Regions from separate parts of the Janthinobacterium sp. CG_23.4 genome, predicted to be linked through region 1. Evidence: predicted binding sites of a transcription regulator. Region 1 holds the regulator's gene; each other region holds the start of a gene.

Region 1 (7,351 bases):
AGCGCCCACATTACCCGAAGTGGTGGCCGCCATTGCCGCCTACGATGGCGATTCGGCCTGGTTGCAAAAGGCGGCGCACTCGCTGGCCAAGGGCGCGCCCAGCTCGGCCGCCCTGGTGTGGGAAATGCGTGTACGCACGCGTCATCTGAGCCTGGCGCAAGTGTTCCAGCAGGAATTGATTGTGGCCGTGCAATGTTGTGCCCATGCCGACTTCAGCGAAGGCGTGCGCGCCCTGCTAATAGACAAGGACAACGCGCCGCAATGGCAGCCGGCCAGCCTGGCCGAGGTCAGCGAGACGTATCTGAACGAGTATTTTGCCGCGCCGTGGAGACAGCATCCGCTGGCCGACCTATCCATTTAACCATTTAAGTAGTGCATAAAAATGCTCAGGGCTAGGCGCCTCGCCGAAGGCAGTACGACTAGGCAAGGCAACAACGCCATGGGCTTTTTTAGGCGCGACAGGAGACTATAAAAATGCAACATATCGCTTTTATCGGCCTAGGCAACATGGGCGCGCCGATGGCCCGCAACCTGGTGGCCGCCGGCTTCCACGTGTCCGTCTTCGACCTGGCGCCGGCCGCCGTGGCCTCGCTGGTCGAGGCAGGCGCCACGGCGGCCGCTTCGGCCAGCGCGGCCGTGCAGACGGCCGATGCCGTCATCACCATGCTGCCCGCGAACAAGCACGTGCAGGACTTGTATCTGGCGCCAGGCGGCGTGCTCGATTCGGCCAAGCCCGGCGCCCTGTTCATCGATTGCAGCACCATCGCCGCCGACGTGGCGCGCCAGGTGGCGCAGGCAGCCAGCGCGCGCGGCTTTGCCATGCTCGATGCGCCCGTCTCGGGCGGCACGGCGGGCGCGGCAGCGGGCACCCTGACCTTCATCGTCGGCGGTAGCGTAGCGGCCTTGCAGCAGGCGCGGCCCCTGCTGGAAAAGATGGGCAAGAATATTTTCCATGCGGGCGAGGCGGGTGCGGGCCAGGTGGCGAAGATTTGCAACAACATGCTACTGGGTATCTTGATGGCCGGTACGGCCGAGGCGCTGAACCTGGGCGTGGCGCATGGCCTCGACCCGAAAGTGTTGTCCGACATCATGGCCAAGAGTTCGGGCCGCAACTGGACCCTGGAAGTGTACAACCCGTGGCCCGGCGTCATGGACGGCACGCCCGCTTCGCGTCATTACACGGGCGGCTTCGGCACGGCGCTGATGCTGAAAGACCTGGGCCTGGCGCAGCAGTCGGCCTTGTCGGCAAACGCGCCCACGCCATTGGGCGCCCTGGTGCGCCAGTTGTACCAGATGCATGCGCAAGCCGGTTATGCGCAGCAGGATTTCTCCAGCATCGTGCAAATGTTGCAGCCTGCTTTGCAAACGCCTGTTGCCTGAGAAATTTTGGGCAAAAAAAAGCCCGCTGGTAAAAGCGGGCTAAATCCAATTCTTGGAAGATTTGGAGGAGACAGATGCATTATGCTGCATCGCCACATATAACTCCAATTTATCTTTCTAATATCAACTATACATTTCAGTGATATCTCTTCCCGGTAGCCGCGCAACCGCTACCGTTCCCGCACCTCAGGCCGGATTGCAGGCGATCTTCACCGTCGTCACATTCGCTTCGCCCATGGTGCCGCCGCCCGTGCCTGGCTGTACCACGCACAGCAAACCTTTCGGCTGAACGGAGACACTGATGCCATACGGATCGCCATAGTTGACAGAGCCGGCCATGGTAAAGGCCGTGGCGTCCTTGGTCACCGCAGTGATTGTGTTACCGTTAATCAGCACCAAGCCATCCACCGTCAGGCCGGAAACCGTGCCGCCCACGGTATAGCTGTTTTGCGAGCAAACCACCGCAGCGCTGATATTGATGTAGTGACCAGCCGACCCGGAACCACCGCGGATGCCGCAAGTCATGTGGGCCGGTTGTTGTTTGACGGTGATGTTGTAGTCGGTACCATAGTCGATGCGCTTGTCAAAGGTGAATGACGTTTTGCCAGCAGGAATCGGCAAGGTGTCGCTGCCATTGGCCAGTATCAGTCCTTCATTGTTCAAGCCTGAGATCGTGCCGCTGACGTCATACGAGGCCTTGCCGCCGCAAGCGGCCAGTCCCAGGGTCAACAGCAGTGCGGCGAGTGGGCGCAAGCAGGATAACTTCATGTATTTCTCCAAAAAATAGGTGACGAATCGCAAGGATTACTGCGGCGTGCAGTCGAGTGTGGCCGCGCTTGTGGCGCTCGAACCCATCGTACCGACCGTATCGCTGCCGTCGGCACTCTTTGAACCCTGGAAGCGGCACTTCAGGCCCGTTGGCTGAGTCAATATGGAAATGCCGTATGGGGCGCCGTCAGCTATCGCATCGAATTTATAGAAGTTGACACCAGCCAATGGACTGGTACCGTTGGCGCCCATGACCAGGCGCAAGCCGCCAGCACTCAGGCCCGTAATCGTACCGCTCAGGGCGTAGGTGTTGGTCGTGCAGCTGACAAAGGCCGTGCTGACGGAATAGCGCGATGCCTTGCCGCTGCCACTGCTAATACTGCAAACGGCGCCTTTGGGCTGCTGCGCGATGGTGATATCGTAGCGCTCATCTGTGTTGATCAGCTTGGTGAAAACAAAGCTGCTCTGGTTTGCGCTAACAGGCAAGCGTTCACCATTGTTCAGCAGAATCAGGCCATCTTTGGTCAGGCCGCTGACTGTGCCTTGCAGATACAGGTTGCCGCCGCTGCCGCCGCAGGCTGCCAGTGTGGCGGCGCAAGCCGCCGCCAGCATCGAGCGCAGGTACAAATTTTTCATACATTCTCCAAAACGAATTAGGTTGGGTAGCGCAACGCGGACGCTGGCGCCGCATTGGAATGGCGCCTATTTTAGTCTATCTGGCAAGCTGAATGACCTTGCCTTGTATCACCCTGTAACAATTTTTCGCCGCGAAGCGCTGGCCTGGCCCCATTACGTGAAAGCGCAGCCATGCCGGCGGCGCCGATCGGTGCGACAATACCGTCAGCCTGCGCACCGTGGCGCGGCATCTACTGTGAATCCCATGTCCCTTGCCCCTCTAAAATCGGCTGTGCCGCCCAAGGCCATCCTGTTCGATCTCGACGATACCCTGTGGCCTATCGCGCCCGTGATTGTCGCCGCCGAAACCCTGTTACACGACTGGCTGGCGACGCACGCGCCCAAGGTGGCGCAGCAGTTTTCCATCGAGGTGCTGCGCCAGCAGCGTCTGCTCATGCTCAAGGAGCAACCGCATTTCCATGGCAACTTGATCGAGTTGCGCCGCGCCGGCCTGCTGGCCGCCTTCGAGAGCGTCGGCGAGGACTGCGCCCTGGTCGAGCAAGCCCTCGTGCACTTTCTCGCCGCGCGCAACCGCGTCGAGCCGTATGACGACGTCCTGCCTGGCCTGGCCTGGATGCGCCAGCGCATGCTGGTCGGTTCGATTTCGAATGGCAATGCGGACCTTGAAGTTATCGGCCTGGCACAGCATTTCAAAGTGTCCATCGCCGCCAGCGACTTTGGCGTGGCCAAGCCCGATGCCAGCATCTTCCTGGCCGCCTGCGCCGCGCTGGACGTAGCGCCGCATGAAGCCGTGTATGTGGGCGATGACCTGTATTTCGATGTGACGGGAGCGCAAGGGGCGGGCATGCGTGCCGTCTGGATGAACCGCAAGGGCAGCGACGCCCACCTGGCTGCCGGCGTGCAGCCCGATGCCATCTGCGCCAACTTTGACGAGTTGCTGCTATGGCTGCAGCAGCAACTGGAAGATTGATCGCTGCCGGACGGGCGAACGTGCATAATACAAGCTGGCTGGCGCTGTCGGCGCAAATCTGCATGCGGCGCTTGCTACGGCGCTTACGACTTGTATTGCGACCTCTGCCACGGCCTGCATCACTCCTGGTATGACTACTTGTTTTATAGAAAATTGGCCTAATTAATTACACCATGCAACTCGATACACGCGCCCAAACACTGCTGAAAGCCCTGGTCGAGCGCTATATCGCCGACGGCTTGCCGGTCGGTTCGCGCGCCTTGTCGAAGATCTCCGGCCTGGACCTGTCGCCGGCCACGATCCGCAACATCATGGCTGATCTGGAAGAGCTCGGTTATGTTTCCAGCCCGCATACCTCGGCCGGCCGCATCCCCACGCCGCGCGGCTACCGCATCTTTGTCGACACCTTGCTGACCGTGCGGCATCTGGATGAGCACATGGTCGAGTCGCGCATGCTTCTGCAGACGCCGCAGCCGCAGAAAACCATCGCCAATGCGGCGCAGATGTTGTCGTCGCTATCGCAGTTTGCCGGCGTGGTGCTCAGCCCGCGCCGGGAATCGGTGTTCCAGCAAATTGAATTCTTGCGCCTGTCAGAAAAGCGCATCTTGCTCGTCATCGTTGCCCCGGGGGGCGACGTGCAGAACCGCCTGTTGCTGACGCAGGCCGACTACACGCCGGCGCAACTGGTGCAATCGGCCAATTACATCAACCAGAATTATGGCGGCCTGTCGTTCGATGCCGTGCGCTTGCGCTTGCAGGGCGAATTGCGCCAGTTGCGCGACGACATGGGCAGCCTGATGCAGGCGGCCGTGGAAGCGGGCAGCGAAGCGATGGCCGACCATAGCGATGACATGGTCATTTCCGGCGAGCGCAATTTGCTCAGCGTGAGCGATCTGTCATCGAATATGCATTCGCTGCGTCAGATGTTCGACATGTTCGAGCAAAAAACCGGTTTGATGCAGCTGCTCGACGTGTCGAGCAAGGCGACGGGCGTGCAGATTTTTATCGGCGGCGAATCGAACCTGGTGCCGATGGATGAGATGAGCGTGGTGACGGCGCCGTATGAAGTCAACGGCAAGATCGTGGGAACGTTGGGGGTGATCGGACCGACGCGCATGGCTTACGAGCGCGTCATTCCGATCGTCGATATTACGGCTAAATTACTGTCGAGCGCGCTCAGCCATCATTGAGCGTATTGCCTGCAGCGCCGCCCGCTCCCGCAGGAGCGCCAAGCTTGGCTCAGGCAGTTTTATGCGGGCAAGCCGTCTTGACGCAGTTGCCATAAATGGCCAAGGCGTGTTCGGCGATCTTGAAGCCGCGCTCTTCGGCCACTTTTTGCTGGCGAATTTCGATTTCTTCGTCGAAGAACTCTTCGACCCGGCCACAATCGAGGCAAACCAGGTGGTCGTGGTGGGAGCCCTCGTTGAGTTCGAAAATTGCCTTGCCGGTTTCAAAATGGTTGCGGTTGAGTAAGCCCGCCTGCTCAAATTGCGTCAGGACACGGTAGACAGTTGCTAATCCGACATCCATATTTTCGGCCAGCAGGATCTTGTAGACATCTTCTGCCGTCAGGTGACGTACCGGGCTACTCTGGAAGATATCGAGTATCTTCAGGCGTGGCAGGGTGGCTTTCAGGCCGCTTGCCTTGAGATCACTAGGATTGTTACTCATGTTTGTTGCTCGTATGTGGGTCAGGTGCTTTATCATATAGCGTTTTGTCGGGGAGTGCCAAAATATGCATTTTTTGGCAGGCCGGTCACTCCTGGCGTTTTGTTCATCCAATTGAGGTCATTTATGCGCGTAACACCGGCTGTATTGCCATCTCTCTGGCACCGTATTTCATTTCGAGCCCCAGTCGTGGCAGGCATGGTCTGTGTCGCGCTCGCCATGTCTGGCTGCGCCAGCCGCGGCATCCTTGGCGAAAAGCCGGCCGCCAGCCAAAAAGAAGGCAAGGAAGTGGTCCCTGAGCAGGGTGCACAAACGACTACCGTTACGCCGCTGCAAAAATTCATGTGGTTTTTCTCGCCGTATCGTCCCGACATTCAACAAGGTAACTTTGTCTCCGAAGAGATGCTGGCCCAGTTGAAAGTGGGCATGACGCGCGACCAAGTGCGTTTCGTCTTTGGCACCTCGCTGCTGACCGATATTTTCCATGCCGACCGCTGGGATTATCCATTCCGCCTGGCCCGGGGCAATGGCGAAACCACGAGCAGCCGCGTGGTTGTCTACTTCGGCAAAGATGGCAAAGTTGAACGTGTCGAAGGCGGCAATTTACCGACCGAGAAAGAATACATCAACCGTATCGCCGGTCCGTCGCCATTCGCCAAGGTTGCCAAGGCCGACGTGCCGGCCGCTGCCGTGCCATCGCCGGTGGCGCCAAGCGCCGTGCCAGCGCCGGCCGATGCCGCCCCCGCCATTCCTGTGAGCAAGCCTGACGCTGTACCGGCAGCCATCGCCGAGCCCACCAAATAAGTTGCTGTAAGAGAATAAAATGACTGAATTGAAAATCGCCATCGCTGGCGCCAGTGGCCGCATGGGCCATATCCTGATCGAAGCGGTCAGCAATGCTCCTGACGCCGTGCTCGTCGGCGCGCTCGACCGCGTTGGCTCGCCGTCCTTGGGCCAGGATGCGGCCGCCTTCCTCGGCAAGCCTGCCGGCGTGCTGATCGAGTCCAGCTTGGCTAGCGGCCTGGCGGGCGCCGATTACCTGATCGATTTCACGCGTCCCGAAGGCACTTTGCAGCATCTGGCGTATTGCGCCGAGCACGGCATCAAGATGATCATCGGCACCACCGGTTTCGATGACGCGGGCAAGGCGGCGATTGCCGCTGCCGCCGAAAAGACGGCCATCATGTTCGCGCCGAACATGAGCGTGGGCGTGAATGTCACCATGAAGTTGCTGGAGCTGGCGGCGAAAAGCCTGTCCGAAGGCTACGACATTGAAATCATCGAAGCGCATCACCGCTTCAAGGTCGATGCGCCATCGGGCACCGCCCTGCAAATGGGAGAAGTGGTCGCCGGCGCCCTGGGCCGCGACTTGAAGGACTGCGCCGTGTACGGTCGCGAAGGTGTGACGGGCGAACGCGACCCGTCGACCATCGGCTTTGCCACCATCCGCGGTGGCGATATCGTCGGCGACCATACGGTGCTGTTTGCCGGCATCGGCGAGCGCATCGAGATCAGCCACAAATCGAGCAGCCGCATCACTTACGCCCACGGCGCCCTGCGCGCCGCACGCTTCCTGGCCGACAAGTCGAGCGGCCTGTTCGACATGCAGGACGTGTTGTCGCTGAAGAACTGAGGAACATTATGGCCACTGCGATCCTGAATGGAAAAGACATCACCGACGAAGCGAGCTTTCACGCGCAATGCGCGCCAGCCTTCGGTTTCCCCGCGTTCTACGGCAACAGCATGGATGCCTGGGTCGATTGCCTCAGCTATCTGCGCGACGATGAAAACATGACCCAGTTCCGTTTGAAACCGAACGAAGTGCTGGAAATTGTCGTGCAAGACGCGCAGGCCATGAAGGCGCAGGTGCCCGACTTGCTGGAAGAGATCACGTTCTGTATCGCCGGCATCAATGAGCGCTACGAAGAT
Region 2 (7,351 bases), 3.8 Mb from region 1:
GAATCCATACCCGGTCCAGGCACCCGCAAACCAGGTGTGCTGCGCACCCTGGAAACCGGCCAGGCTCGCCTGGGCGGCAATGGCTGCGCCATCAAACACCGGGTGGGCATAGGAAAACTCGTCGATGATGGTCGCCGGGTCTGGTTCGTCGAGTGGATTGAGCGAGACGATGACGGGCGTGGAAAATGGCAGCGGCTGCAACTGGTTCAGCAAATAATGCACGCATACCTGCGGCGCCTCGCCGTGCGCGGCCGGCCTGCCCTGGTAATTCCAGGCCGACCAGGCGCGGCGGCGTTGCGGCAGGCAGGATGTATCCGTGTGCAGCACGGCCCGGTTGGGCTGGTAGCGCACGGCTTCGAGTACCTTGCGCTCGTCGTCGCGTATATCGGCCAGCAAGGCCAGCGACTGGTCACTATGGCAAGCGAGCACCACGTGATCGACATGCTCGACGCCCGCAGCCGTGTGTAGCACGACCGTGCGTGCGCCGCCGTGCTGCTGGCGGCGCACGGCCGGTACGGGGCACGCCAGACGCTGCTGGGGGATGCCCTCCAGCAATTTTTCCACATACACGCGCGAGCCACCGCGCACCGTGCGCCATTGCGGCCGGTCACTCACTTGCAGCAAGCCATGGTTGTGGCAGAAACGGATGAACGTGGCGAGCGGAAAGGCCAGCATCTGGCGCGCCGGACACGACCAGATGCAGGCGGCCATCGGCAGCAAATACCAGTGGCGAAATTCGTCGCCGTAGCCGTGCAGGTCGAGAAAATCGCCCAGCGACATGGCCGGCCCCGGCACGCTCGCCGTAGCCAGAGCGCTGGCCTGGCGGTTGAAACGCACGATGTCGCGCAGCATGCGCAAGAAGGCGGGGCGCAGCAGATTGCTACGCTGGGCAAACACGGTATCGAGATTGGCGCCCGCCCATTCCAGCACGCGGGCATCGGGCGTGGTGCCCAAGGGCATTTTGACGGAAAACGACATATCGCTATCGGCTGCCTCGACACCGAGCTCCTGGAACAGTTGCACCAGGTTCGGGTAAGTAGCGTGGTTAAACACCAGAAAACCCGTGTCGACGCCATGCGTGACGCCGTCGAGCGTGACATCCACCGTATGACTGTGACCGCCAAAATACTCACCCGCCTCATACAAGGTCACATCCTGGCCAGCCTGCGCCAGCCGATACGCGCAAGACAAACCGGCAATTCCCGCTCCGACGACGGCGATTTTCATGGCTGCACCCGTTTCATGTTTTCCTTGGACGAAATAAGTTCATAGTCAGTCAAATATTGACCTATGTCAATCGGCTCCTTGAGCCATTCTAAAACTTATACGCCGACAATTTTCAATTGGATTCAGCTATTTGCAGCGCAGCGATGGCAGAGATACATACCGCGCGTATTCTGTTGGCATGCGAGCCTATACAAATATTGTGCAAGCGCTGACTGGATCGCGGATTTCGGATAGCCGCGCAATGTTGCCAATCGAACAGTAAAGCATGAAGGGCTGGGCGCGCTCTGGTAAAATAGTCCGCAACAACAGTGTCCGGCGCCGCCGGGCCTTAGGTCAGCACCCGCCACCACACATCCATGTTTAGTTTCTTCAAGAAAAAACCCGTCACTCCCGAGGCTGCGCCAGCCGAGCCCCTCGTTCTTCCTGCCACCACGCCGCCTGCCGCGCAGCCGGGCGCTGCTCCCCTGAGCGGCGCGCCGGCCGAGCTCGTGCCCGTGATCGTGGCCGCTGAACCCGAGAAAAAATCGTGGATGACGCGCCTGAAGGCCGGCCTGTCGAAAACCTCGAACACCTTATCCGTGCTGTTCGTCGGCGCGAAGATCGACGACGCGCTGTACGAAGAGCTGGAAGCGGCGCTGCTGATGTCCGACGCGGGCATCGACGCCACCGAATTCTTGCTGACGGCATTGAAGAAAAAGGTCAAGGAAGACAAGCTGCTCGACGCCGCCGCCGTCAAGGCCGCGCTGAAGGTGCTGTTGATCGACCTCTTGAGCCCGCTGGAAAAACGCTTCGAGCTGGGCCGCCACAAGCCGCTGGTGATGATGATTTCGGGCGTGAATGGCGCCGGCAAGACCACTACCATCGGCAAGCTGGCCAAGCACATGCAGTCAAATAATCAATCCGTGCTGCTGGCCGCGGGCGACACCTTCCGCGCCGCCGCGCGCGAACAATTGATGGTCTGGGGCGAGCGCAACAACGTCACCGTCATCTCGCAAGAATCGGGCGACCCGGCCGCCGTGGCCTACGACTCGGTGCAATCGGCGAAAGCGCGCGGCATCGACGTGGTCATGGTCGACACGGCAGGGCGCTTGCCGACACAGTTACACTTGATGGAAGAATTGAAGAAAATCAAGCGTGTGATCGGCAAAGGCATGGACGGTGCGCCGCATGAAATACTGCTCGTCATCGATGGCAATACGGGGCAGAACGCGTTGACACAAGTCAAGGCCTTCGACGATGCCCTGCAGCTGAGCGGCCTGGTGATCACCAAGCTGGACGGGACCGCCAAGGGCGGCGTGCTGGCGGCGATTGCCCGCGTGCGCCCGGTGCCTGTGTATTTCATCGGCATCGGTGAGAAAATTGAAGACTTGCAGCCTTTCGTGGCTGCCGAATTTGTCGAAGCGCTGCTCGGATAAGCCTATACATGATTGAATTTCAGCACGTCTCCAAGCAATACTCTTCCGACGCCGTGGCGCTCAGCGACATTTCGCTGAGTATTGCCAAAGGCGAGCTGGTCTTCCTGGCCGGCCCGTCCGGCGCCGGCAAGTCAACCCTGCTGAAAATGATCGCCGCCATGGAACGCCCCAGCTCGGGCAAGCTGATCGTCAATGGCCAGGACATGGCCAAGATCAAGCCAGCGGGCGTTCCCTTCCTGCGCCGCAACATGGGCCTGATCTTCCAGCAGCAAAAATTATTGAACGACCGCTCCATCCTGGCCAACGTGATGCTGCCGCTGCTGGTCGTGGGCGCACACAAGGCGGCCGCCGAGCAGCGCGCGCGCGCGGCCCTTGACAAGGTGGGCCTGCTGGACCGCGCCATGGCGCGCCCCCTGTCGCTGTCGGGCGGCGAACAGCAGCGCGTCTCGATCGCGCGCGCCATCGTCAACCGGCCACAGATCATCCTGGCCGACGAACCGACGGCCAACCTCGACCGCGCCAGCGCCAACAAGGTGCTCGACGCCCTGAAAGCGTTTCATTCGGTGGGCGTGACCTGCCTCATTTCCAGCCATGACGAACAGATGCTCGACGCCGCCGCCCGCGTGATCCACTTGAAAAACGGCCAGCTGGTAGCCATCGACAAGGCCACGCAGGCGCCCGTCTTCGCACCGCCCGATCCCGATTTCGCACCGCCCCTCAACCCGGACGACGCACAGGGAGAGCAGGCATGAGAGGCTGGTTCCGTCAACACCGCTTTGCGCTCGGCTCGGCGCTGATCCATTTGCGCAAGTCGCCGGGCGGCTTTTTGTTGAACGTCGTCGTCGTTGCCATCGCCCTGTCGCTGCCATTCGCCGGCTTGACCATGCTCGACAATGTGCGCCCCATGTCGGAACAAATGTCGGTCGACCCGGAAATCAGCGTTTTCTTGAAAATAAGCACACCGCGCGAACAAGCAGTGGCCCTGGCCAGCGCCATGCGCAAGATCGTCGGCGCGCAACAGGCGAAGATCGTCTTCATCCCGCGTGAACAGGCGCTCGACTCGCTAAAAAACAAGAATGGCCTGGCCGACGTGCTCAGCACCCTGGGTGACAATCCCCTACCCGACAGCTATGTGCTGAAGCTCGATGCGTTCGGCAGCGCCAGCGAAGCGCAGGATGTCGATGCGGTGGCAGAACAATTGCGCCACCTGCCATTCGTGGAGTCGGCGCAAGTCGATTCGGCCTGGGTCAAGCGCCTGGCAGCCCTGCTGGGCGTGCTGCGCCTGGTATTGTTGCTGCTCGCCATTACCCTGGGTGTGGCCGTGATCGCCGTCGTCTTCAATACCATCCGCCTGCAAGTGATGCAGCAGCGCGATGAAATCAGCATCTCGAAATTGATCGGCGCCACCGATACCTTCATCCACCGCCCCTTCTATTACACGGGCGCCCTGCTGGGCCTGTGCGCCGGTGCGCTGGCCCTGGGCGCCGTGGCGCTTGCGTTGCAGCCACTCAATAGTGCGATCGCCGAATTTGCCCGCCTGTATGCGTCCGAATTCCAGTTGGTGCCGCTGGCACCGCTGCCGATGGCCGGCTTGCTGGCCGTCAGCGCCGGCCTGGGCCTGATCGGCGCCTTCCTCTGCGTGCAGCGCCATCTGGCGCGCCTGAACTGACCTGCCCTTCCATGGCGGCGCCGCTGGCGCCGCCATGCGTCACAGCGCCACTTGTCGGGCGCTATCCGATACGCTAATTATCTTGATGTTTAGCAAGTATTATTAAGCTACTCTTCAGCTTGCGACCGTAGACTAGCCCTGTTGTCGCCAAGCGCCGTGCGGCCCTTTCAGGCGCGTCCGAAAGGGCGCATACTAAGGTGGTCAAGCGCCCTGGGGGCGCCTTTTGTAAAAATTATTGGCCGATGAATCGTCATAGCATTTAGGCTATCGGGATGATTAAAAGTGCTGATTGGCACTCTCAAGCAGAGAGTGCTAATATAAGCACATACCAAGCGCAGAACCGCCATCAGCCCCATCAGCGCCAGATATAGGTGGCGCCACGATCCGCAAAGTACAAGACCGAATACGCAAAACTGAACAGACAATCGGGCCATGTCGCGTGACATGGCCGACTGGAACAAAGCAAGACTACGAGGGAGAAAGCATGACTATGATGTCCGCAACGTCCGCATTGGTTCCGACCAAAAATAATGCACTGGGCCTCGGCTTCACTGGCAATCTGGGCAATATCGACGCCTATATCTCGGCCGTGAACCGCCTGCCCATGTTGACCCACGACGAAGAAATTTCGCTGGCAAAACGCTTGCGCGAAAAAAATGACTTGGCTGCCGCGCAAGAACTGGTGCTGTCGCACCTGCGCCTGGTGGTCTCGATTGCGCGTGGCTACCTGGGCTATGGCTTGCCACACGCCGACCTGATTCAAGAAGGTAATATCGGCTTGATGAAAGCCGTAAAGCGCTTCGACCCGGACCAGGGCGTGCGCCTGGTATCGTACGCCATGCACTGGGTGAAAGCCGAGATGCACGAGTACATCCTGAAAAACTGGCGTCTGGTCAAGGTGGCAACGACGAAGGCACAACGCAAACTGTTCTTCAACCTGCGTAGCCACAAGACGGGCCTCGATGCGATGACGCCCAAACAGATCGATGCACTGGCCAAGCTGCTCGACGTCAAGCGCGAAGAAGTGATCGAGATGGAAACGCGCTTGAGCGGCCGCGATATCGCCCTGGAATCGCCGACCGACGATGAAGACGACAAGTTCTCGCCAATCGCCTACCTGGCGTCGGAACACAGCGAGCCGACCAAGGTACTGGAAGCGAAACAGGTGACGCGCCTGCAATCGGAAGGCCTGGAAACGGCACTGTCGAAGCTCGACGCCCGTTCGCGCCGCATCATCGAAGCGCGCTGGCTGGCCAACGACGATGGTTCTGGCGCCACCCTGCATGCTTTGGCAGAAGAATTCGGCGTATCGGCCGAGCGCATCCGCCAGATCGAAGTGGCGGCGCTGAAAAAAATGAAGGGCGCGCTGGCCGCCTACGTGTAAGCACAAGCAATGCCGCAATGCAAAAGGCGCCGCAAGGCGCCTTTTAGTTTTATGACTTGATGTTTATCAACAGATAAACATGGCAGGCGATTAAGCTGCAGCCAGGCCCTTGAGCAAGGTTTCAGCGACCAGTTCATTCAGATCCGCATCGCGCTCCTTGGCCAGGGTCTGCAATTGCAAGACCAGATCGCTGTTCAGCTTGACGGCGAATGGCACCAGGCCCAGCGCCTGATCGCGCTTGCGCTGCTCGCGACGGTCGATGACCACCGCTTCCTTACCGAATGCACCGGCGCCGGGAACATTCATCTTTCCCATCAGTTTCTTGGCATCGCTTTTCGCCAGGGCAGTTTTTTTCATGGTTGTTTCCTGATTTTCAAAACAGCCATTCTACGCAGTAATCGGCGTGCCGCGTGGGCCGGCGCATCAATTCATTCGCCACGCGCCAATAGGGCGCCGCAGAAATATCATTTTAATATCATTATCCCATGCGTGGACGCCACGCCGGGGACGCTTTACCTGAAAGGAAAAACATGGCTTATTTAAGCGGCTCTGATCGTACCCTGCTGCTTCCGCTGCTGCTCTCCCTGCTGATCACCTGCCTGGCAATGCTGTCTGGCTGCGGCGCGGCTGGCAGCGCCGGCGAGGCGGAAAACACACCGCGTAGCGTCAGCCACGTGCTCTCGCCGGGCGAACAGTTTGCCATCACGGCCACCGATACCCTGAAACTGGAGCGTGTCAACGACAGCCGCTGCCGCAAGGGCGCCGTATGCGTGTGGAAAGGCTACGTCAGCTACAGCTTCAGTTTGCGCAACAGCGCGGGCGCCACGGATATCGTCTTGTCCGATTCCATGCCCGGTGCCGCCAGTTCCGTCAGCGTCCAGCACTTGACGTTCACGCTGCTCGACGTCGACCCGGCCACGCCGCCGGCGCTGAACGAGGCCGCGCCCACGTATCGGGTCAAAGTAAAAATTACGCAGGGCGCGCCCGCCGGCTAAACGCCAGGGCGCGCAGACTACCCCTCGAAGACAGGCAAACGCGCGTCCTCGGGTGTCAGCGCTATCTTCAGCAAAATGAAGCGGTGAAAGTGTTGTGTCGCATCGATATTTTTCCAGCTAAAAAAAATGACACGCACGATAACTCGTGAGTGTCATTAGCGCAAGGATTCCAAGCGCCCGGCTGATTTAGATCAACCGACTACGCCTGCGCATGTAGCTGCGGCTTAATGCACCTTCCAATTCCTGCTCCGTTTTATGCTGGTTCACCGTGTACAGGGCCCACAGGGCCGCCGGCACCCAGCCGATCACAGTGCACTGCAAGATCAAGGCGGCGGCACCGGCCAGCGGGCGCCCCAGCATAAAAAACGTGAGACACGGCAGTAGCAAGGCTATCAGCAATCGCATCACAACATACTCTCCTTCAATGTAGAGCAGCGGACAATGGCCGGTATCCGGTCCGTCCCCCGCCCGCTGCGTACTGCTCTTTAATAACGTCTGGCAAAATCGTCGCGAGCGTAGGCGAGTTGTGGCCGAGAAGCGCAGCTGTGCGTAGGCACAGTGAGCATCACAGGCCGCAAATCGCGGCGCGCAGCAGATTTGGCCTGACGTTTATAGATGCACAGCAATCTGCGGCATAAGGTCGTCGAAGGTGCGACCGTTG
Region 3 (7,351 bases), 590 kb from region 1:
GATTGGCTGCTCGCGGCAGGTGGATTGCCGTCGTGCTGTGCGGACCGCTGGTGCAGATAAAAAGCGCCTAGCCCGGCGGCCAGCAAGCCGGCCAGGATGCCGGCGATGATGGTGGTTTTGGAAGAGGAGGCGCGTGGCGGCATGGTGGTGAGCATGAGAAAGAGGGACGATGGCGGCCATGCTAAAGCAAAACACGCAGGCCGGCAATCGCCTGGCGAGCCTAAGGGGCTTGTCTAAGCAATCGACGAAAAAAAAGCTACCTTCCGTAGAAGATAGCTTTCGGGGCTGCCGGGCAGGCGCAAACAGCTTTTGGCCTGTCTGTCCTGGCCCGGCATAGGCATCCCCGCGCGCCGTCGCCTGCGGGCGGGGACGCCGGGCTTACATCATGCCGTCCATACCGCCCATGCCGCCCATACCACCCATGCCGCCGCCCATGCCGCCGCCTGCTTTGTCGTCAGCGATTTCGCAGACCATGCAGTCGGTTGTCAGCATCAGGGAAGCGATCGAAGCGGCGTTTTGCAGCGCCGAACGGGTCACTTTGGCTGGATCCAGAACGCCCATTTCCACCATGTCGCCATACGTGCCGTTGGCAGCGTTGTAGCCGTAGTTGCCCGTGCCAGCCAGTACGGCTGCCACGACGACCGAAGCTTCTTCGCCAGCGTTTTGCACGATCATGCGCAGTGGCTCTTCCATTGCGCGCAAGACGATCTTGATACCAGCATCTTGATCAGGATTGTCGCCCTTGACCGTGATGTTGGCGCGTGCGCGCAGCAGGGCTACGCCGCCGCCAGGAACGATGCCTTCTTCCACGGCAGCGCGGGTAGCGTGCAGTGCATCTTCAACGCGGGCTTTCTTTTCTTTCATTTCGACTTCGGTGGCTGCGCCAACCTTGATCACGGCAACGCCGCCAGCCAGTTTGGCTACGCGCTCTTGCAGTTTTTCACGGTCGTAGTCCGAGGTCGCTTCTTCGATCTGTACACGCACTTGTTTCACGCGTGCTTCGATCGAGGCAGCTTCGCCGGCGCCATCGATGACGATGGTGTTTTCCTTGCCCACTTCGATGCGTTTCGCTTGGCCCAGTTCGGCCAGGGTCACTTTTTCCAGGGTCAGGCCGACTTCTTCAGCGATCACTTGGCCGCCGGTCAGGACAGCGATGTCTTCCAGCATGGCTTTGCGACGGTCGCCGAAGCCAGGTGCTTTCACTGCGCAGGTCTTCAGGATGCCGCGGATGTTGTTCACAACCAGGGTTGCCAGCGCTTCGCCTTCGATGTCTTCTGCGATGATCAGCAGTGGACGGCCAGCTTTAGCGACTTGTTCCAGTACCGGCAGCAGGTCACGGATGTTCGAGATTTTCTTGTCGCACAGCAGGACGAATGGGCTGTCCAGTACGGCAACTTGTTTCTCTGGGTTGTTGATGAAGTATGGCGACAGGTAGCCGCGGTCGAACTGCATGCCTTCAACGATGTCCAACTCGTCGTTGAGCGACTTGCCGTCTTCAACCGTGATGACGCCTTCTTTACCGACTTTTTCCATCGCTTCAGCGATACGCTCGCCGATCGAGTAGTCCGAGTTCGCCGAGATCGCGCCAACTTGGGCGATTTCTTTGGTGGTGGTGCAAGGACGGGCGATTTTCGCCAGTTCTTCGACCGTCGCGGCAACCGCTTTGTCGATACCTCGCTTCAGGTCCATCGGGTTCATGCCGGCGGCAACGAACTTCATGCCTTCGCGCACGATGGCTTGGGCCAGCACGGTCGCGGTGGTGGTGCCGTCGCCGGCGTTGTCGCTGGTGCGGGAAGCAACTTCCTTGACCATTTGCGCGCCCATGTTCATGAGCTTGTCTTTGAGTTCAACTTCTTTCGCTACCGACACACCATCTTTGGTGACGGTAGGGGCGCCGAACGAGCGCTCCAGGACCACGTTGCGGCCTTTCGGGCCCAGCGTTACTTTGACTGCGTTGGCGAGGATATTGACGCCTTCGACCATCTTGGCGCGCGCTGCGTCGCCGAATACTACTTCTTTAGCTGCCATGTTCAATTCTCCTGAGTTTCGGGATGTATCTGTCTACAACGTGGAAACAATTACTTGACGACGATCGCCATGATGTCTTCTTCGCGCATGACCAGCAGCTCATCGCCGTCAACTTTGACGGTTTGGCCGGCGTACTTGCCGAACAGGACGCGGTCGCCTACTTTGACATCCAGAGGACGCACTTTGCCGTCGTCGAGAATCTTGCCATTGCCTACGGCAAGGACTTCGCCTTGATCCGGTTTTTCAGCAGCTGCATCAGGAATGATGAGGCCGGACGCAGTTTTGGTTTCCTGGTCGAGGCGTTTGACGATGACGCGATCGTTCAATGGGCGCAGATTCATACAAAACTCCTTAAAGTTCAATGGATAAGTGTTGCTAAATGAATACATGACTGGCACAGCGCCAGACGTGCTTTCAGTGACCGCCGTTGAAAGCAGCCCGCAACGGTCAAGCAAACCCCATGTCATGCTGTTCTTGCCTTTATCCGGCAGTAGTGCATCGCGGCGTCGCCCGCCGCGTAGCGTTCCCTGCAGTGGTCTGGCAAGCACCATCATGTCCTGAGGATTGCTACGAAAGAGTTTGTTAGCACTCTCTACTAACGAGTGCTAATTATAGGGACGGTAGGGGGCTTATTCAAGGGCTTATTCACCGGAAAGATATGCTTGGACGTTCTGCGCAGCCTGCATTTACACAGGGTTTGCGCTGGCGCAAGCCAACTTGCCGGGCGTCAGCAACAGGCGCGACTCTAGCATGCTCGGCAGACGAGGGGCGTTCCTGTACGCGCAGGAAACAGAGTTTGACTATGGAATTTGATAAGATGATTGCAATTGCATATCAATATCAGCATTTATGCCAGAAAGAACCGCATGCCACTGCCGATTCCCCATCCCGTCTTGCACCTGTTGAACGCCACCGTCATTGGCCTCGCCTGCCTGGGCAATGCCGCCGCGCAAACGCCTAGCATCGTCGACGAGATCAGCGTGGCGACGCTGACGCCGCAGGAAAAGGAAATGTTGCTGGGCGACTTGTTCAACGCCTTGAACAAGGCTGACGACGAGCAGGCAGCGCAGGTGTGGAGCAACGGCGGCAATAGTGGCGGGCTGGTAAAAGTCACGTATAGCTTCAGCAACTCCGGCATGACGGAGTTCAGTCTGAAGGCGCACGTCTGCCGCGATCTGAAATTCGTCGTCACGGCGGGTGAGAAGTCGCAGGATTTGAGCCGGCGTACCTGTTCGCACAACAGCGGCAAGTGGGACGTACAGGGCAAGGATGCCGCACCCGTCGTGTATCGGCCTTTCTTGTCGGACGTGACGGTGGCCAAGCTCAATGCCAAGGAGCAGCAAGCGCTGCTGACGGCTGCCGTGCGCACTTTGAAAGATGAAGAGGATGGCAAGACGCGCCAGTGGAGCAACAAGGGCTTGGGCAATGCGGCGCCGCTGGCAGTGCGCCTGACGCCCTCGCGCACGGATGCCAAACCTGGCAGCTACCGCCGTACTTGCCGCGACTTGACGATGCTGCTTGACGGCAAGGGCGGACAACAGACGCTGACGCGCCGCTCTTGCGAAAACCGCTATGGCGGACTCGATATCGAAGCCGATTACGTCGACGAGTAAAACGCTGCCATCGCGGCGCTGGAAGATGCGCGCACTTGACGAAAAGCGCCGGAAAAATCGTGTAATGTCCGCCAACTGCCCTGCATTGATGTAAATATGTGTGACAGCGACCTGATTCGATTGACGCCCGGGGAGCGTCCGCCCTATAGTGGCGGGATGATTTCCGAATTCAATGAATTATCCGACAAAATCGGTCTGCTGGCCGAAATGACCCACGCGCTGCGCCGTGAAAACGCGCAACTGCGCAAGGACAATGCCGCGCTGGCCGCCGAGAACGCCCAGTATGTGCAACGCATGCGCGAGGCGCAGGAGCGCGTGGAAGCATTGCTGGAAAAAATTCCCGAACTGGTGCAAGCTGGCCTGGAGCAAGCCGCTTCGGAAGCGGGCGCCTACCCTACCGAGAACGAGAAGGAAGCGTAATGGCGCGTGTCGATGTCAATATCATGGGCCAGTCGTATAGCATGGTGTGCCGCGATGGTGAAGAGCGCGCGCTGCGTGAAGCGGCGATCTATCTCGATAGCAAAATGAAAGCCATCCGCGACGCCGGCAAGGTCAAGGGCAATGATCGCATCGCCGTATTGGCCGCCCTGGGTGTGGCTGCGGAATTCCTCTCCGTGAAGTCGCCGCAAGGCCCGCTGTCGGAATTGACGATAATGGAAGTGAAGCAAAAGATCTCGGCCATGCACACGGTGCTCGACAGTGCCCTGACGCCCCAGGAAAATCTTTTTTAAACACTCAATCGTGGCTACTGTGCAGGCGCACAGTAGGATTTCCTTGTCACACTTCGCCGCCTCTCGCCACGCCTTTGTTCGGTGTTGCACACGGGATTTTAAGCGGGCACGGCACGATATGTCTTTGCGATGCGCGCTCAAAGGAGTAAACTCATGCTTACCCTGCGGTGTTCGCGATTGCCATATATTCCTTGAACCATTTATGCGCATCGGTTGCGAATTTTGTTCGATGGGAGTGAGCGTCGCTCGTTCGACGAACCCGAAATTGAACTAACGTGACCACCTTGAACCGTTTGGTTCGGGATGCCGGCATAGCGGCACAGGCGGGGCCCAATTTGCACTACAACTGAAAACGGTTGCCGCATCGATGCGCAACCGTTTTTTTACGCCTGTCGCTGTGATACGGAGTCTGGATGAAACAATATTGGCTGATGAAATCGGAGCCCGATGAAGTGAGTATCGACGACTTGATGGCCGCGCCCAAGCACACCCTGCCGTGGTTCGGCGTACGCAATTATCAGGCGCGCAATTTCATGCGCGATGGCATGCAAGTGGGTGATGGCGTGCTGTTTTATCACTCCAGCTGCCCGCAGCCGGGCGTGGCAGGCGTGGCCGAAGTGGCCAGCGGCGCCTACCCCGATCATAGCCAGTTTGAAGCAGGTGGCAAGTATTTCGATGCCAAGGCTACGTTTGAGCAGCCGCGCTGGATCAGCGTCGACGTGCGCGGCGTGAAGAAGACGGCGCTGCTGTCCCTGTCCGAGATGCGCCAGACGCCGGAGCTGGAAGACATGCTGTTGCTCAAGAAGGGCAGCCGTTTGTCCATCACGCCGGTGACGCCGGCGCAATGGACAGTCATTACAAGCAAGTTAAAGGCATAAGCGAGGCATAAGCGAGGCATAAGCGTAGCATAAGCGTAGCCTAAGCGTAGCCTAAGCGTAGCCTAAGCGTAGCCTAAGCGTAGCCTAAGCCCTGCCTCAGGCCGGGCGGGGCTTGGTGGGCGGCGTGCCCATTACCTGGCTTTTATACGCCCATGCCAGCAGCGCAATGGCGCCGACGATCATTGGCAAGGACAACATCTGGCCCGAGGTGATCGGCACGCCCAGCCACACGACTTCCCAGTCCGGCGTGCGGAAGTATTCCGTGAAGAAGCGCGCGCAGCCGTACAGCAGGGTGAAGACGGCGCCTACGGCGATGCGCGGGCGTTGCTTGCGTGCATACAGCCACAGAATAATGAACACCAGAATGCCGTCCACCAGCATCTGATAGAGCGGCGACGGGTGCACGGGATACGCAATGCCCGGCCATTGCATGGCCCACGGCAAGCTTTCCGGCGCTATGCGGCCCGGCAGTTCGGCATTGATGAAGTTGCCCAGGCGGCCGGCGGCATAACCGAGCGGTACCAGCGGGGCGATGAAGTCGAGCACGTCGAACAGCGAGCGACCGGCCTTGCGACTCCACAGGTACATGGCCACGATGACGCCGAGGAAGCCGCCATGGAAGGACATGCCGCCGTGCCACACCATGAAAATTTCCAGCGGATTGTGCATGAAATATTCGGGGCGGTAGAACAGCACTTCGCCCAGGCGCCCGCCGATCACCACGCCCAGCATGCCGTAGAACAGCATGTCATCGAGGTCTTCCTTCTGCCAGCCCAGCACGGCGATGTGCGCCTGTTTGATGCGCACGCGGCCCAGGATAATGAACAGGGCAAAGGCCAGCACATACATCAAGCCGTACCAGTGCACGGCCAGCGGGCCGATCTGGATGGCTATCGGGTCGGGCATCGGGTGTATCAGCATGGGGTTTCTTTCTATATGTATGTAAAGCCAAGGTTGCGTAGTATGGCGGCGCCAGCAGTTTTTTGCCTTAGCGGCCACTTAATTTAGCTGGCAGTAGCGCTTATCTGCTTGCGCAGCAGCGCCAAAAAGCCTTGCAGCACGGAAGACGGATTGTCGCGGCGCCAGGCCAGGCCGGTTTCCACCAGCGGCGTGGCGTCCTGCAGCGGCCTGTATTCTACGCCCGGGCGCATCAGATTCGATACCGATTGTGGCACAAGCGCGATACCCATGCCAGCCGAGACGAGGCTGACGATGGTTTGCATCTGTATCGCCTGCTGGCCGATCTGCGGCGTGATGCCGGCGGCGCGGAACACGCCCAGGATTGCGTCGTGCAGGGCGGGAGAAATTGCGCGCGGAAAAATGATCAGCGGCAGGGGCGGCAGGTCGCGCAGGTTCACGGGGCCGGGCATCTGCAACAGGTCGAGGCAGGACGGCGCGGCCAGCACCAGCGCTTCGGTCAGCACGGGCAGGTAATCGAGCGCCCCTTTCGCCTTCTCGGGCAGGGGCGGAATCAACAGCCCCGCATCCGTGCGCCCGGCCAGCAATTCGTCGAGCTGCAGGTCGGAGGTGGCTTCCTGTAACTGGATCTGCACCTGTGGATAGGCAGTCTGATAAGCGCGCAGCAAAGGCGGCAACACGCTGTAGTCGGCCGAGGAAACGAAGGCCAGGCTCAATCGCCCCGCCTCGCCCTGCGCGGCGCGCTGTACCAGCGCGGGTAAATCGAGCGCCTGCGCCAGCAGCCGGCGCGCCTCGGGCAGCAGGGCCGTGCCGGCTGGCGTCAGTTGCACTTCGCGGCGCGTGCGCACGAACAGGGACGCACCCAGCAGTTCTTCCAGGGCCATGATGGTTTGCGACAGCGGCGGCTGCGTCATGTGCAGTCGCGTGGCGGCGCGGCCAAAGTGCAACTCTTCGGCGACGGTAACAAAGTAGCGCAACTGGCGCAGTTCAAGATTCATATGTGTTTCCATGCAGATTGAATGCTGTGATATGAAAAAAGACTCACAGACACGCGCATCATATATTTGACAGTGGCGCGCGCGCAAGGCAATCTGGTGTATCCCCACTGTATGCAGGGTTTTGCTGAAAATCCGCGCAGTCAGGCATCAATCATCCTTGGAAGGACCCCATCATGCCGCAATAC

The links. Region 1 encodes HrcA, which represses chaperone genes, less so after heat shock. Its sites were predicted from a motif close to TTAGCACTCNNNNNNNNNGAGTGCTAA; they were not measured.
Region 2: rpoH (RNA polymerase sigma factor RpoH) is a predicted target of HrcA. The motif match lies at 4,601-4,627, and genes of this name have one in related genera.
Region 3: groES (co-chaperone GroES) is a predicted target of HrcA. The motif match lies at 2,611-2,637, and genes of this name have one in related genera.

What each region holds. Positions count from the first base shown of each region.
Region 1 is NZ_JARXUX010000001.1:4,409,429-4,416,779, reverse strand. It holds gene H4V96_RS19860 (enoyl-CoA hydratase/isomerase family protein) at 1-361, shown strand, start outside; gene mmsB (3-hydroxyisobutyrate dehydrogenase) at 475-1,380, shown strand; gene H4V96_RS19850 (hypothetical protein) at 1,567-2,148, opposite strand; gene H4V96_RS19845 (hypothetical protein) at 2,185-2,784, opposite strand; gene H4V96_RS19840 (HAD family hydrolase) at 3,029-3,754, shown strand; gene hrcA (heat-inducible transcriptional repressor HrcA) at 3,928-4,944, shown strand; gene fur (ferric iron uptake transcriptional regulator) at 4,994-5,425, opposite strand; gene H4V96_RS19825 (outer membrane protein assembly factor BamE) at 5,621-6,226, shown strand; gene dapB (4-hydroxy-tetrahydrodipicolinate reductase) at 6,246-7,055, shown strand; gene H4V96_RS19815 (barstar family protein) at 7,064-7,351, shown strand, end outside.
Region 2 is NZ_JARXUX010000001.1:628,049-635,399, reverse strand. It holds gene H4V96_RS02875 (FAD-dependent oxidoreductase) at 1-1,227, opposite strand, end outside; gene ftsY (signal recognition particle-docking protein FtsY) at 1,584-2,642, shown strand; gene H4V96_RS02865 (ATP-binding cassette domain-containing protein) at 2,651-3,394, shown strand; gene ftsX (permease-like cell division protein FtsX) at 3,391-4,311, shown strand; gene rpoH (RNA polymerase sigma factor RpoH) at 4,796-5,695, shown strand; gene H4V96_RS02850 (hypothetical protein) at 5,786-6,052, opposite strand; gene H4V96_RS02845 (hypothetical protein) at 6,226-6,690, shown strand; gene H4V96_RS02840 (hypothetical protein) at 6,877-7,095, opposite strand; gene H4V96_RS02835 (TerD family protein) at 7,300-7,351, opposite strand, start outside.
Region 3 is NZ_JARXUX010000001.1:3,818,763-3,826,113, reverse strand. It holds gene H4V96_RS17170 (hypothetical protein) at 1-143, opposite strand, end outside; gene groL (chaperonin GroEL) at 379-2,028, opposite strand; gene groES (co-chaperone GroES) at 2,079-2,369, opposite strand; gene H4V96_RS17155 (hypothetical protein) at 2,895-3,641, shown strand; gene H4V96_RS17150 (cell division protein ZapB) at 3,798-4,061, shown strand; gene H4V96_RS17145 (cell division protein ZapA) at 4,061-4,372, shown strand; RNA gene ssrS (6S RNA) at 4,529-4,706, shown strand; gene H4V96_RS17135 (EVE domain-containing protein) at 4,786-5,250, shown strand; gene lgt (prolipoprotein diacylglyceryl transferase) at 5,347-6,171, opposite strand; gene H4V96_RS17125 (LysR family transcriptional regulator) at 6,255-7,166, opposite strand; gene ilvD (dihydroxy-acid dehydratase) at 7,340-7,351, shown strand, end outside.